Regions from separate parts of the Streptomyces sp. NPDC005492 genome, predicted to be linked through region 2. Evidence: predicted binding sites of a transcription regulator. Region 2 holds the regulator's gene; the other holds the start of a gene.
What was found. The regulator HrcA, encoded in region 2, represses chaperone genes, less so after heat shock. The targets are predictions, from matches to a motif close to TTNGCACTCNGNNNNNCNGAGTGCNAA.
Positions count from the first base shown of each region.

Region 1: groES (co-chaperone GroES) is a predicted target of HrcA. The motif match lies at 3,845-3,871, and genes of this name have one in related genera.

Region 1 is NZ_JBEXDX010000021.1:112,333-119,544, reverse strand. It holds gene ABZT04_RS26690 (sigma-70 family RNA polymerase sigma factor) at 1-640, shown strand, start outside; gene ABZT04_RS26685 (hypothetical protein) at 637-822, shown strand; gene ABZT04_RS26680 (methyltransferase domain-containing protein) at 816-2,003, opposite strand; gene ABZT04_RS26675 (polysaccharide deacetylase family protein) at 2,105-3,058, shown strand; gene ABZT04_RS26670 (hypothetical protein) at 3,055-3,714, shown strand; gene groES (co-chaperone GroES) at 4,016-4,324, shown strand; gene groL (chaperonin GroEL) at 4,444-6,063, shown strand; gene ABZT04_RS26655 (ester cyclase) at 6,175-6,882, opposite strand; gene ABZT04_RS26650 (SDR family oxidoreductase) at 6,955-7,212, opposite strand, start outside.
Region 2 is NZ_JBEXDX010000010.1:126,916-134,127, reverse strand. It holds gene ABZT04_RS16660 (DUF3097 domain-containing protein) at 1-788, opposite strand, end outside; gene ABZT04_RS16655 (MBL fold metallo-hydrolase) at 823-1,542, opposite strand; gene hrcA (heat-inducible transcriptional repressor HrcA) at 1,715-2,731, shown strand; gene dnaJ (molecular chaperone DnaJ) at 2,732-3,865, shown strand; gene ABZT04_RS16640 (nitronate monooxygenase) at 4,067-5,143, shown strand; gene ABZT04_RS16635 (16S rRNA (uracil(1498)-N(3))-methyltransferase) at 5,140-5,895, shown strand; gene ABZT04_RS16630 (VOC family protein) at 5,913-6,305, shown strand; gene ABZT04_RS16625 (hypothetical protein) at 6,394-6,942, shown strand; gene ABZT04_RS16620 (S41 family peptidase) at 6,988-7,212, shown strand, end outside.

The sequences.
Region 1 (7,212 bases), on a different contig from region 2:
GGGCGACGACTGGCTCCGCCCGAGCCTCTGCGAGGACGCGCTGCGGCTGGCCCGCCTCCTCGCCGGCCTGATGCCGAAGGAGCCCGAAGTGCACGCCCTGGCCTCCCTGTTGGAGTTCCAGGCCTCCCGCTCGGCCGCCCGCACCGGCCCGGACGGCGACCCCGTCCTCCTCAAGGACCAGAACCGCCGCCGCTGGAACCGCCTGCTCATCGCCCGCGGCATCACCGCCCTCGGCCGCGCCGACGCCGTGGCCACCGGCGCCCCCGGCCGCTACGCCCTCCAGGCCACCATCGCCGCCTGCCACGCCCACGCGTACACCTACGCCGAGACCGACTGGCCGACGATCGCGACCCTGTACGGCCTCCTCGCGGCCCGATTCCCGTCCCCGGTGGTCGAGTTGAACCGAGCGGTCGCGGTCTCGATGATGGAGGGCCCGGCCCAGGCCCTGGAGATCGTCGACACCCTCGCCACCGAACCCGCCCTGCGGGACTACCACTTGCTGCCGAGCGTGCGCGGGGATCTGTTGCTGCGCCTTGGCCGTACGACGGAGGCGAGGGCGGAGTTCGAACGGGCGGCGGGGCTGGCCCGCAACGAACGGGAACGCCGACTCCTGCTGCGCCGGGCCGAGGGGGCGTCATGACGAGGGTGATCATCGCGGTCGCGTTGATGTACCTCGTGGGCACGGCCGGGATCGTCCTGAGCGCTACCGGGCACGGTGGACACATACCGATCATCCCCTTCGTCCTGGGGATAGTCGCCAATTGTTGTGCTGTCATCCTCACGGTGCTCCTGATGCTCGCCGCTCGGCGATCGCGTCAGTGAGCCGGCCCCCCGATCAACATCGTCGGCGCCCCCGCCACCCGAGTAAGAAACACAGTCACCGAGTTGCCCCCCTGAGGCTTCGGCAGCACCTTCCTCCGCAGTTCCTCCGGCTCGACGGCCGACCCCCGCTTCTTCACCGTGAGCACGCCCACCTGCCGCTCCCGCAACAACGCCTTCAACTTCTTGACGCCAAAGGGGAGTTGATCGGTGATCTCATAGGCGGAGGCATAAGGAGTCGGCCGTAGCTCATCCGCTGTCACATACGCGATGGTCTCGTCGACGAGGCCGCCCCCGACGTCCTCCGCCACCTCGGCGACGAGATGGGCGCGGATGACGGCGCCGTCGGGTTCGTACAAGTACCGCCCCACGGAACGGACTTCGGGGTCGGGCAGGCCGCGACCGCGCAGAACTCGTGGGCCGGGGAGGAGAGTTGCCCGTACCGAGCCCGGCGCTCCGGTGCCGAACCACAGCACCGCCTCCTTCACATCCCCGCCGTCCGAGATCCACTCCGCCTCGGCCGTCTCCGGGATCGCCTCGTGCGGTACCCCGGGTGCGATCTTCAGGGCGGCGAGCCGGGCCGTCGTAGCGGCGGACACGGCCCAGGACAGTGGGGGCGAGTACGCCTCGGGGTCGAAGATCCGGCCCCGCCCGCCGCGTCGCGCGGGGTCGACGAACACCGCGTCGTACGGCGAGGTGTCCACGTCCGTGACGTCCGCCTCGCGCACCTCGATCAGGTCGGCCAGGCCCAGTGCCTCCGCGTTCGCCCGCGCCACCGCGACCGTCAGCGGGTCGCGGTCCACGGCCAGCACCCGCACCCCCGCCCGCGCCAGCGCGATCGCGTCGCCGCCGATGCCGCAGCACAGGTCGGCCACGGACGTCACGCCGAGCTCCCGCATCCGGCCCGCGCGGTAGGTGGCGACGGTGGACCGGGTCGACTGTTCGAAGCCGTTCGGGGTGAAGAACATCCGGTCGGCGTCCTCGGCCGAGAACTTCGCCGCCGCGGCCCGCTGCCGCAGCCGGGCCTGGCCGAGGGCCGCCGAGACGAGGTCGGCGGGGTGCTCGCGGCGCAGCCGGGTCGCGACGGCGAGTTCCTTGGCCGGGTCGGTGCCGCGGACCTCGTCGAGGAGGGCACGGCCCTCGGGGGTGAGCAGGGCGGCGAAGGCGAGTACGGGGTCGTTCACCGGCTCATTGTGGGCCAGTCGGTGGACGGTGTGCCTCCGGCGGTGGTGTCCTCGCGGTGTCGGCGCGGGATCCGTGCCGGGGTTTGGAAAGATCCGACGTCATGCGAGTAGTCGTACAAAATGACATCAATCGGGCGTACGGAGGCCGGGGAACTCGCGGGCGGAGGGCGGGCGTCCATGGTGCGCTCGCCGTCCTCGCGCTGGCCGCCGTGGTCTCCGGCTGCACCCAGTCCGGCTCCGGTACGGCCGTCTCCCCGGCCCATGGCGCGCAGCCCCTGCACGCGCCCCCGGCCCGTGCGCTCGACTCCTACGCGAGCAAGCTGCGCGCCGCCCACGCCGCCCGGGTCGCCGCCGCGAAGCGCTGGGGGCTGGCGAAGGTGCCGCTCCAGGCTCCGCCGGCGCCCGCGCGGAAGCCGGAGATCACCGCGCGCCAGGGCTTCGAGGTGGACGACCAGGAGGAGTTGAACCTCCCGCCGGTCTTCACCACCATCCCCACCAAGAAGAAGATCGTGTTCCTCACGATCGACGACGGGGAGAACAAGGACCCCGCGTTCCTGCGGATGATGAGCGACCTGAAGATCCCGTACACGGCCTTCCTCAGCAACTACCTGATCAAGGACGACTACGGCTACTTCAGGAAGATGCAGGCCCAGGGGCACACGGTCAACAACCACACCCTCACCCACCCCTATCTGCCGGGCCTGGACTACGCCGAGCAGAAGCGCGAGATCTGCGGCATGCAGGCCATCATGAAGAAGCAGTTCGGCAAGGCCCCGACGGTCTTCCGGCCGCCGTACGGGAACTACAACCACGACACCCTCGTCGCCGCCAAGTCCTGCGGGATCAAGTACGCCCCGATCTGGGACGAAGAGGTCTTCGTCGACCACTGGGAGTACCGCGAGGACGACCGGGAGCTGCACCCCGGCGACATCGTCCTGACCCACTTCCGGGGCCGCGAGGACTGGAAGGGCACGATGGTCGACGACATGCGCCGCTTCCTGCGCAAGGTCACGGCCGACGGGTACGCGGTGGCCCGCCTGGAGGACTACCTGTGAGGCTGCGGGTGCCGGTGGCCGTCGCGTTGGCGGCCACCCTCCTCACCGGCTGCGCCCAGTCCGTCGACCCCATCGAACGGCTCGGCAAGAAGGCGGCCCAACGCGTACACCAGCACGGCCCGTCCCACGAACAGCCGTACCGCCACTGGGGTCTGACCGCCCCGCTGGCCCCCGCCCCGAAGCCGGCCTCCCGGCCCGCCGTCCGCTCGGCGGGCCCGGGCCTCCCGCCCGTCGTGGACCACGTCCGCACCCACGACAAGGTCGTCTTCCTGACCCAGGACGACGACCACGACCCGCACCTCGCCGACCCGATCCGCGAACTACGGCTCCCGGTCACCGTGTTCCGCAGCCGCCCGACCCTGACCGGCCGGCCGTACACCGCCCAGCGCACCCGCATCTGCGCCACTCGGGCCCGCCTCCTCCGGCCCGCCGCCTACGACCTGACGACACGCCGTGCCGCGGCCGACTGCGGTGTCTCCGCCCTGGTCCTGTGGCGGGCCTCCACGACGACCGGAACCCTGACCTACGCCCGAGGCGCCCACCACCTGACCCCCGGAGACATCGTCCAGGTGGGCCCAGCGGACAGCACGGCACGCCTTTTGCGAACGATCCAGGGCCATGGCCTGACGGTGGCCAACTTGGAGGACTACCTCTGATTTCAGCAATTTCAGCCCGTCCGGCGCTTGAGGACGAGGCCGAAGGCCGAAGCGGGGGTCTGGGGGCGCAGCCCCCAGGGACGGCCACTGCGGCGAACGGTGACAAAATCCCGCCCAAGCGCCGCAGGCATTGGCACTCCGCTTGACCGAGTGCTAATCGCAGTCATAGTCTCAGGTCTGGCACTCCCCCCTGGAGAGTGCCAATAGCGACGGGCAGGTCCGGCACCCGCGACGACGGATCCACCTGGTCGCCACCTCAGACAGTTAACCCCGTGAGATCTCCGAAGGGGGAGGTCGGATCGTGACGACCACCAGCTCCAAGGTTGCCATCAAGCCGCTTGAGGACCGCATTGTGGTCCAGCCGCTCGACGCCGAGCAGACCACGGCCTCTGGCCTGGTCATCCCGGACACGGCCAAGGAGAAGCCCCAGGAGGGCGTCGTCCTGGCCGTGGGCCCGGGCCGCTTCGAGAACGGCGAGCGTCTTCCGCTCGACGTGAAGACCGGCGACATCGTGCTGTACAGCAAGTACGGCGGTACCGAAGTGAAGTACAGCGGCGAGGAGTACCTCGTCCTCTCGGCCCGCGACGTGCTCGCGATCATCGAGAAGTAATTCACTTCACGCACATTCAGTATGTGAGCTGCGCCCCTGGCCCCCGCGACCTTATGAAGCCGGGCGTCGGGGGCGTAGTTCGTTTCACCCACGTTTTCCGAGAGGGCTGAACCGCTCCCATGGCGAAGATCCTGAAGTTCGACGAGGACGCCCGTCGCGCCCTCGAGCGCGGCGTCAACAAGCTTGCCGACACGGTGAAGGTGACGATCGGCCCCAAGGGCCGCAACGTCGTCATCGACAAGAAGTTCGGCGCCCCCACCATCACCAACGACGGTGTCACCATCGCCCGCGAGGTCGAGGTCGAGGACCCGTTCGAGAACCTCGGTGCGCAGCTGGTGAAGGAGGTGGCGACCAAGACCAACGACATCGCGGGTGACGGCACCACCACCGCCACCGTGCTCGCCCAGGCGCTCGTGCGCGAGGGCCTGCGCAACGTCGCCGCGGGTGCCTCCCCGGCCGCCCTGAAGAAGGGCATCGACGCCGCCGTCAAGGCCATCTCCGACGAGCTGCTCGCCACCGCGCGGCCGATCGACGACAAGGCCGACATCGCCGCCGTCGCCGGTCTGTCCGCGCAGGACAGCCAGGTCGGCGAGCTCATCGCCGAGGCGATGGACAAGGTCGGCAAGGACGGTGTGATCACCGTCGAGGAGTCCAACACCTTCGGTCTGGAGCTGGACTTCACCGAGGGCATGGCCTTCGACAAGGGCTACCTGTCGCCGTACTTCGTGACGGACCAGGAGCGGATGGAAGCGGTCCTCGAAGACCCGTACATCCTCATCCACCAGGGCAAGATCAGCTCCATCCAGGACCTGCTGCCGCTGCTGGAGAAGGTCATCCAGGCCAACGCCTCCAAGCCGCTGCTGATCATCGCCGAGGACGTCGAGGGCGAGGCCCTGTCGACCCTGGTCGTGAACAAGATCCGCGGCACGTTCAACGCCGTCGCGGTCAAGGCCCCCGGTTTCGGCGACCGCCGCAAGGCGATGCTCGGCGACCTCGCCACCCTCACCGGCGGTCAGGTCATCGCCGAGGAGGTCGGCCTCAAGCTCGACCAGGTCGGCCTGGACGTGCTGGGCTCCGCCCGCCGCGTGACGGTCACCAAGGACGACACGACCGTCGTCGACGGTGCCGGTGACGCCTCCGAGGTCGCCGGCCGCGTCAACCAGATCAAGGCCGAGATCGAGAACACGGACTCCGACTGGGACCGCGAGAAGCTCCAGGAGCGCCTCGCGAAGCTGGCCGGCGGCGTGTGCGTGATCAAGGTCGGCGCCGCCACCGAGGTGGAGCTGAAGGAGAAGAAGCACCGTCTGGAGGACGCCATCTCCGCGACCCGCGCCGCGGTCGAGGAGGGCATCGTCTCCGGTGGTGGCTCCGCTCTGGTGCACGCCGCCAAGGTCCTGGAGGGCAACCTCGACAAGACCGGCGACGAGGCCACGGGTGTCGCGGTCGTGCGCCGCGCGGTCGTCGAGCCGCTGCGCTGGATCGCCGAGAACGCCGGCCTGGAGGGTTACGTCATCACCGCCAAGGTCGCCGAGCTCGAGAAGGGCCAGGGCTTCAACGCCGCGACCGGCGAGTACGGCGACCTGGTCAAGGCCGGCGTCATCGACCCGGTCAAGGTCACCCGCTCCGCCCTGGAGAACGCCGCCTCCATCGCCTCCCTCCTCCTCACGACCGAGACCCTGGTCGTCGAGAAGAAGGAAGAGGAGGAGCCGGCTGCCGCTGGTCACGGCCACTCCCACTGAGGCACCTCGCACCTCGCACGAAGAAGCCCCCCGTTCCGTTGCGGAACGGGGGGCTTCTCCCTTCGCGGGCGGTCCTGTGGTTCGGTGGCCGGGACCTGGAGGCCGGGGCTCTCAGCGCTCCAGCCCGTCCAGCACACCCAGTTGTGCCATCAGCCCCAGACGGTCGTACTGCCACCAGCCCTCGACGATCTTCCCGTCCTCGTCGCAGCGGAAGATGGTCGTACCCGTCATGACGACCTTCTTCCCGGTGGCCGCGATCCCGAGGAAGTCACCCGTGTGGGTGCCGCTCCAGGTCCAGCGCGTGCAGACCCGGTCGCCCTCGGAGATCTGGTCCTCGACGGCGAACGTGAAGTCGAAGCCGCCCCGCCACATCCCGATGTCGCGGCGCATCCCGTCCATGCCGATGGTGTCCTGCGGATTGCCGGGATCGTGGTCGTGGTAGTTCTCCGCGATCAGGTCGTCCAGTGGCGGCAGTTCGCCCTCGGCGGCCACCGTCTCGAAGAACCGCCGTATGTTCGCCGCGTACAACTGGTCGTCCCGTACGACCTCCAGATCCGTGAACGTCGGCATCTCGTCGCAGAGGGCGACCATCTCCCGGAAGATCCTGTCGGTCTCCGGCAGGTTCGAGTTCCGCATCGCCTCTTCGTACGACGGGAACTCCACGATCTGGATGAAGTGCGTCTCGTCCGACCGGTCCTTGCCGACCAGGTCGTGTGTCGCGGTCCGCTTCCCCTTGGTCTGTTCGACCCACCTGTCCATCAGCCGGTCCACCTCCGCGTACCGGCTGGTCTTGCAGTCGATGAGCTGTACGAACGTCATGACGCCGCCTCCCGACCCCCTGGGTTCGGTTGGATGTGCCCATTCTCCCACCGGAGCAGCGGCGTCACCCGGTCACTGCGGCCCGTATTTCCGTCCGGTCTTCGACGTGATCCCGCCCAGCACCGCCTGTGGAGTGATCTTCACCAGGCCCATCAGCGCCTTGTACCGCGGGTCCGGGATCGACAGCGACTTGCCGCGCGCCAGATCCGCGAGCGCCGCCGCGACCAGCTTGTCGGCGTCCAGCCACATCCAGTTGGGGATGTTGTCCGTGCCCATCCCGGCCCGCTCGTGGAACTCGGTCCGCACGAACCCGGGCGCCAGCGCCATCAG
Region 2 (7,212 bases):
ACGAAGTCGATCAGCTCCTCCACCCGCCCCAGCAGTTCCGGCTCAAGATCCTTGTACGACCCCACCTTGGCCAGAATCGCCTGCCACACCGCACCGGTGTTTTCCGGCCAACCCAGCGCCCGGCACACCCCCGTCTTCCAGTCCTGCCCGTGAGGGATCCGGGGCCAGGCCTCGATGCCGACGGAGGACGGCTTCACGGCCTCCCAGATGTCGATGTAGGGGTGGCCGACCACGAGCGCGTGCTCGCTGGTGACGGACTGGGCGATGCGCCACTCCTTGGTGCCGGGCACCAGGTGGTCGACCAGGATGCCGAGGCGGGCGTCCGGGCCGGGGGAGAAGTCCTCGACGATCGACGGGAGATCGTCGACGCCCTCCAGGTACTCCACCACCACACCCTCGATGCGCAGGTCGTCGCCCCACACCCGCTCGACGAGTTCCGCGTCGTGCCGGCCCTCCACATAGATCCGCCCGGCGCGGGCCACACGCGCGCGTGCACCGGGAACGGCGACCGAACCGGACGCCGTACGGGTGGGCCGTAGCGGACCGGAAGCGGGCCTGACCAGGGTGACCACCCGGCCCTCCAGGAGGAAGCCGCGGGGCTCCAGCGGGAACACCCGGTGCTTGCCGAAGCGGTCCTCCAGGGTGACCGTGCCGGCCTCGCAGCGGATCACCGCGCCGCAGAAACCGGTGCCGGGCTCCTCGACCACCAGGCCCGCCTCCGCGGCGACCTCGGGGACGGGCTTGGGCTTCTTCCACGGCGGGGTCAGATCGGCGGAGTACTGGCGCATTCGGATGACGATAGGAGAACCGGCCCGCACCCTGTCACGACACGCCGAAACGGCTTGCCAACGCGTCCCGTTGGGCCCGCACGAACCCCGCGTCCACCACCGCTCCGTGACCGGGCACGTACACCGCGTCCTCGCCGCCCAGGTCCAGGAGCCGGTCCAGGGCGGCCGGCCAGTGGGACGACACGGCGTCGGGGCCCGCCTGGGGTTCGCCGGACTCCTCGACCAGGTCACCGCAGAAGACGACCACCGGGTCGCCCGGCACCACGAGCACGAGGTCGTGGGCGGTGTGTCCCCGGGCGGTCACCATCAGGGCCTTCGGGCCGCCGTCGAGTTCGAGCAGCGCGTTGCCCCACACGTATGCGCGGGGGCGTACGAGGGTGTCCGCCGCGTTCTCCGCCGCCCGCGGGTCCAGCCCGTTGCGCACGGCGTCGGCCCGCAGCTCCTCGCCGCCGCGCTCGAACACCTCGCGCGTGCCCCCGGCCGAGAAGACCGTCGCCCCGGCGAAGACCGCCGCCCCGAAGACATGGTCGAAATGCGGGTGGGTGAGCGCGAGATGGGTCACACGGTGGCCGGCGAGCGCCTGCGCCTCCCTGCGCAACCGCGCGCCCTCCGTGACGCTCGACCCCGCGTCGATCATGAGCGCCGAGCCGCCTCCGAAGACCAGCCCCACCGTGCAGTCCCAGCCAGGCAGCCGGCACCGCCCCACCCCGGCGGCCAGCCGCTCCCACCCCAGCTCTTCCCAAGTCACCGTCATACGGCGACGCTAACGGTGACGGCACCCACGGCGTGACATCGCAGGACGGGCCTTGCCCGGGGTGTACCTCACGGCCGTACACTGGGCCGGGGAACGCTGGCACTCGCGCGCACAGAGTGCCAGGAAAAGGGCAGACCGACGGTACCGGCGACCAGAACTGGAGGTGTGCGCGATGCTCAGCGAACGCAGGCTTCAGGTGCTGCGCGCCATCGTCCAGGACTATGTCGGCACCGAGGAGCCGGTCGGCTCCAAGGCGCTCACCGAGCGGCACAGCCTCGGCGTCTCCCCGGCGACCGTGCGCAATGACATGGCGGCCCTGGAGGACGAGGGGTACATCGCCCAGCCGCACACCAGCGCGGGGCGGATCCCCACCGACAAGGGCTACCGGCTCTTCGTCGACAAGTTGGCCGGCGTCAAGCCGATGACCGGCCCCGAGCGCAAGGCGATCCAGAACTTCCTGGACGGCGCCGTCGACCTCGACGACGTCGTGGGCCGTACGGTACGGCTGCTGGCGCAGCTCACCCGGCAGGTCGCCGTCGTGCAGTACCCCTCGCTGACCCGCTCGACCGTGCGGCACGTGGAGCTGCTGGCGCTGGCGCCCGCGCGCGTGATGCTCGTGCTGATCACGGACACCGGTCGGGTGGAGCAGCGCATGGTGGACTGCCCGGCGCCGTTCGGGGAGGCCTCGCTCGCGGATCTACGCGCGCGGCTCAACAGCCGGATCGCCGGCCGCCGCTTCGCGGACGTGCCGCAGCTCGTGCAGGACCTGCCGGAGGCCTTCGAGGCCGAGGACCGCGGCACGGTCACGACGGTGCTCTCCACCCTCCTGGAGACCCTCGTCGAGGAGACCGAGGAGCGGCTGATGATCGGCGGCACCGCCAATCTCACCCGCTTCGGACATGACTTTCCCCTCACCATCCGCCCCATCCTGGAAGCCCTGGAGGAGCAGGTCGTCCTCCTCAAGTTGCTTGGTGAGGCGGGGGATTCGGGCATGACCGTACGGATCGGTCACGAGAACGCCTACGAGGGACTCAACTCCACTTCGGTGGTGTCGGTCGGTTACGGTTCGGGCGGCGAGGCAGTCGCCAAGCTCGGCGTGGTCGGACCGACCCGCATGGATTACCCGGGAACGATGGGAGCGGTACGCGCAGTGGCACGGTACGTCGGACAGATCCTGGCGGAGTCCTAAGTGGCCACGGACTACTACGCCGTTCTCGGCGTGCGTCGCGACGCGTCGCAGGATGAGATCAAGAAGGCCTTCCGCCGGCTCGCGCGCGAGCTGCACCCGGACGTGAATCCGGACCCGAAGACCCAGGAGCGGTTCAAGGAGATCAACGCCGCCTACGAGGTGCTCTCGGACCCGCAGAAGAAGCAGGTCTACGACCTCGGCGGCGACCCCCTCTCGCAGGCGGGCGGCGGCGCGGGCGGCTTCGGCGCCGGTGGCTTCGGGAACTTCTCGGACATCATGGACGCCTTCTTCGGTACGGCCTCGCAGCGCGGACCGCGCTCGCGCACCCGCCGGGGCCAGGACGCCATGATCCGGCTGGAGATCGAGCTGGACGAGGCGGCCTTCGGCACCACGAAGGACATCCAGGTCGACACCGCCGTCGTCTGCAACACCTGCAACGGCGAGGGCGCGGCCCCCGGCACCTCCGCGCAGACCTGTGACATGTGCCGCGGCCGCGGTGAGGTCTCGCAGGTGACCCGGTCCTTCCTGGGCCAGGTCATGACGTCCCGCCCCTGCCCGCAGTGCCAGGGCTTCGGCACCGTCGTCCCGACCCCGTGCCCGGAGTGCGCCGGTGACGGACGCGTCCGCTCGCGGCGCACGCTCACCGTCAAGATCCCGGCGGGCGTGGACAACGGCACGCGGATCCAGCTCGCGGGCGAGGGCGAGGTCGGCCCCGGCGGCGGCCCCGCCGGTGACCTGTACGTCGAGATCCACGAGCTGCCGCACGCGATGTTCCAGCGCCGCGGCGACGACCTGCATTGCACGGTCACGCTCCCGATGACGGCGGCGTCCCTCGGCACGAAGGTGCCGCTGGAGACGCTGGACGGCATGGAGGAGGTCGACATCCGGCCGGGCACCCAGTCCGGCCAGTCGATCCCGTTGCACACCCGGGGCGTCACGCATCTGCGCGGCGGTGGCCGGGGCGACCTCATCGTGCACGTCGAGGTCACCACGCCGACCAAGCTCGACGTGGAGCAGGAACGCCTGCTGAGGGAACTGGCGAAACTGCGCGGCGAGGAGCGGCCCACGGGCCAGTTCCAGCCGGGCCAGCAGGGTCTGTTTTCGCGGTTGAAGGACGCGTTCAACGGTCGCTGACGCCGGCGTGGTGGAAACTGCCGGGGGTCCGGGGGTTGTCCCCCGGGCAGACACAGTCAGCCTGGTCAGCAGGGTCTGTTCTCGCGGTTGAAGGACGCGTTCAACGGCCGCTGACCCGGTCGGAACCGGGGCATGCACCTGTCCTATGCCGGGCGGAAGGCCGGATTCGGACTTGTTCGGAGGACGTGACAACATGCCGTCATGTCCTCCGCACTGACCGATCTCCTCCCTCATCCGATCGTGCAGGCCCCGATGGCGGGCGGTGTCTCCGTCCCCCAGCTCGCCGCGGCCGTGTCCGAGGCCGGTGGGCTGGGGTTCCTCGCCGCCGGGCACAAGACGGCCGACGGCATGTACCAGGAGATCAAGCAGTTGCGGAGCCTGACGGCCCGCCCCTTCGGCGTGAATCTGTTCCTGCCCCAGCCCGAGTACGCGGACAGGGCCGCCGTCGACGTCTACGCCCATCAGCTGGCCGGCGAGGCCGCCTGGTACGAGACGGAACTCGGCGATCCGGACAGCGGCCGCGAGGACGGCTACGACGCCAAGCTGTCGGTACTGCTCGACAACCCGGTGCCGTTCGTCTCCTTCCACTTCGGCGTCCCGACGCGTGAGGTGCTGGACGCGCTGCGCCGGGCCGGCACCTTCACCCTCGTCACCGCCACCACCGCCGAGGAGGCCCTCGCCGTGGAGCGGGCCGGTGCCGCCGCGGTGATCGCGCAGGGCGTCGAGGCAGGCGGCCACCAGGGCACCCACCGTGACCTCCCGGAGCACGAGGGCGCGGGCATCGGTCTGCTCTCCCTCGTCGCGCAGGTCCGCGAGACCGTGACCCTCCCGATCGTCGCCGCCGGCGGTCTGATGCGCGGCGGCCAGATCGCCGCGGTCCTCGCGGCGGGCGCGAGCGCGGCCCAGCTCGGCACCGCGTTCCTCGCCACCCCGGAGTCCGCCGCGCACGCCGTGCACAAGCAGGCCCTCACCAACCCCCTTTTCACCCGCACCGAGTTGACCCGCGCGTTCTCCGGCCGCCCGGCCCGCGGCCTGGTCAACCGCTTCATGCGCGAGCACGGCCCCTACGCCCCCGCCGCCTACCCCGAGGTCCACCACCTGACCTCGCCGCTGCGCAAGGCCGCCGCCAAGGCCGGTGACGCACAGGGCATGGCGCTGTGGGCCGGACAGGGCCACCGCATGGCGCGCGAGCTGCCCGCCGGCCAGTTGGTCGAGGTGCTGGCCGCCGAACTGGCCTCCGCCCGGACAGCGTTGTCGGCCGGAGGCGATCTCCGATGACCGCGGCGGTGTTCGTCGTGGATCCACTGGTGATCCCGGACTTCAGCGGTGGCGAGGTCGTCCTCGACGGTCCCGAGGGGCGTCATGCCGTCTCGGTGAAACGCCTGCGGCCGGGCGAGGACATCACGCTCACCGACGGGCGCGGCCGGTATCTGGACGGTGTCGTCAAGACCGTCGAGGGCAAGGACCGCCTGGTCGTCCTGGGTTCGACCGTGATGGAGGAGCCCCAGGAACAGCCCCGCATCACCGTCGTCCAGGCCCTCCCCAAGGGCGACCGCGGCGAGCTGGCCGTCGAGACGATGACCGAGACGGGGGTCGACGCGATCGTCCCCTGGGCGGCCTCCCGCTGCATCACGCAGTGGAAGGGCGAACGGGGTCTGAAGTCCCTCGCGAAGTGGCGGGCCACCGCCCGGGAGGCAGGCAAGCAGTCCCGCCGCATCCGCTTCCCGGAGGTCGCGGACGCGGCGACGAGCAAACAGGTTGCCGCACTTCTCGCCAAAGCCGACTTCGCCGCCGTCCTCCACGAGGACCGCGTCTACGCCGGCGAACCGCTGGCCACCGCCGAACTCCCCGCCGAGGGCGAGATCGTGCTGGTCGTGGGCCCCGAAGGAGGCGTCTCGCCCGAGGAGTTGACCCTCTTCGAGGAGGCCGGGGCGAAGGCCTACCGGCTCGGGCGTAGCGTGCTGCGTACATCGACGGCCGGGACCGCGGCGACGGCCCTGCTCCTGGGCCGTACCGGACGTTGGTCCTGAGGCAGGGGAGAATCGCCGTGGAACTCGCCCAAGTACGGTTGCTCGTCAGCGACTTCGCCGCCTGCTACCGCTTCTACGCCGAAGTCCTCGGCCTGAAGCCGCAGTCGGGGTCGGCGCAGGGGCCGTACGAGAAGTTCTCCCCCTCCATCGGGGCGGCCGGGATCGCGCTCCAGGACCGGGCGATGATGGCCCAAGTCCTCGGTGAACTGGGGGACTTGGCGACCGGGCACCGCTCGCTGGTGGTGCTGCGCGTCGACGACCTGGACGGGTACTGCGAGCAGATCGCGGCCCGGGGCGCGGTGCTGCTGCACGGTCCGGCGCCGATGACGGACCGGATGCGGGTCGCCCATCTCAAGGACCCCGAGGGCAATGTGGTGGAGCTTCAGGAGTGGCTGCTGCTGCGGGGCTGACGGTCGTGCGCCGGTGATTACGCCCCCGGCGCACGGGTGGCCGTATGCGCTCTTCCGTGTGCGCCTCGACGGTGGCAGGCTGCCGTCCATGGGGGCGTTGAGACAGATCTGGCGTCGGCCGCGCGGGCGGCGAGTGGCCGCTGCGGCGGGACTCGTGGCGGTGACCGTGGGCGGGGCCGTCGCGTGCCAGCCCGGTGATCTCAGCGCGGCGACCGTCGCGTACACCACCGACAAGACCGCGACCGCCGAGCTCAATCGGGACCACGTGAGCGTGAGTTGGCTGACCTGCACGGGCAACTACGGCAGCAACAACAAGGTCTCCACGCCCTCGCCGACCGAGACCACGGTCGTCACCGTCGACTGCCAGGGGCAGACGAACGACAACCGGGACATCACCGTCACCGGCACGGTCACCCGCGCCGTCGACGGCGCCTGTGTGCGCGGTGACCTGGTCGCCAAGGTCGGCGGCAAGCAGGTCTTCCACGTGACCGGGCTCGGCGACTGCAACGCGGCGACACCGTCGTCCGTGAGCAACCCGAACCCGACCCTCACCTACGGCCCGGGACCGACCGTCACCGTCACCAAGACCATCTGGTGCAAGGGCGACCCGACCTGCTGGCCCGTGGAAGGCAAGTGATCCAAAGGGCTGTCGGCGGATACCGTCGATGCATACCCTGATCAGGTGACTCAGCCCTCAGCGTCCGCAGCCCAGGCCTATCTCCGCTTCCCGCACCTGCACGGCGAGTTGATCGCCTTCACCGCCGAGGACGACGTGTGGCTGGCGTCCCTCGACGGCGGCGGCCGGGCCTGGCGGGTCAGCGCGGAGAACGTTCCCGTGAACCATCCGCGGATCTCGCCCGACGGCACCACCGTCGCCTGGACCTCCACCCGGGACGGCGCCCCCGAG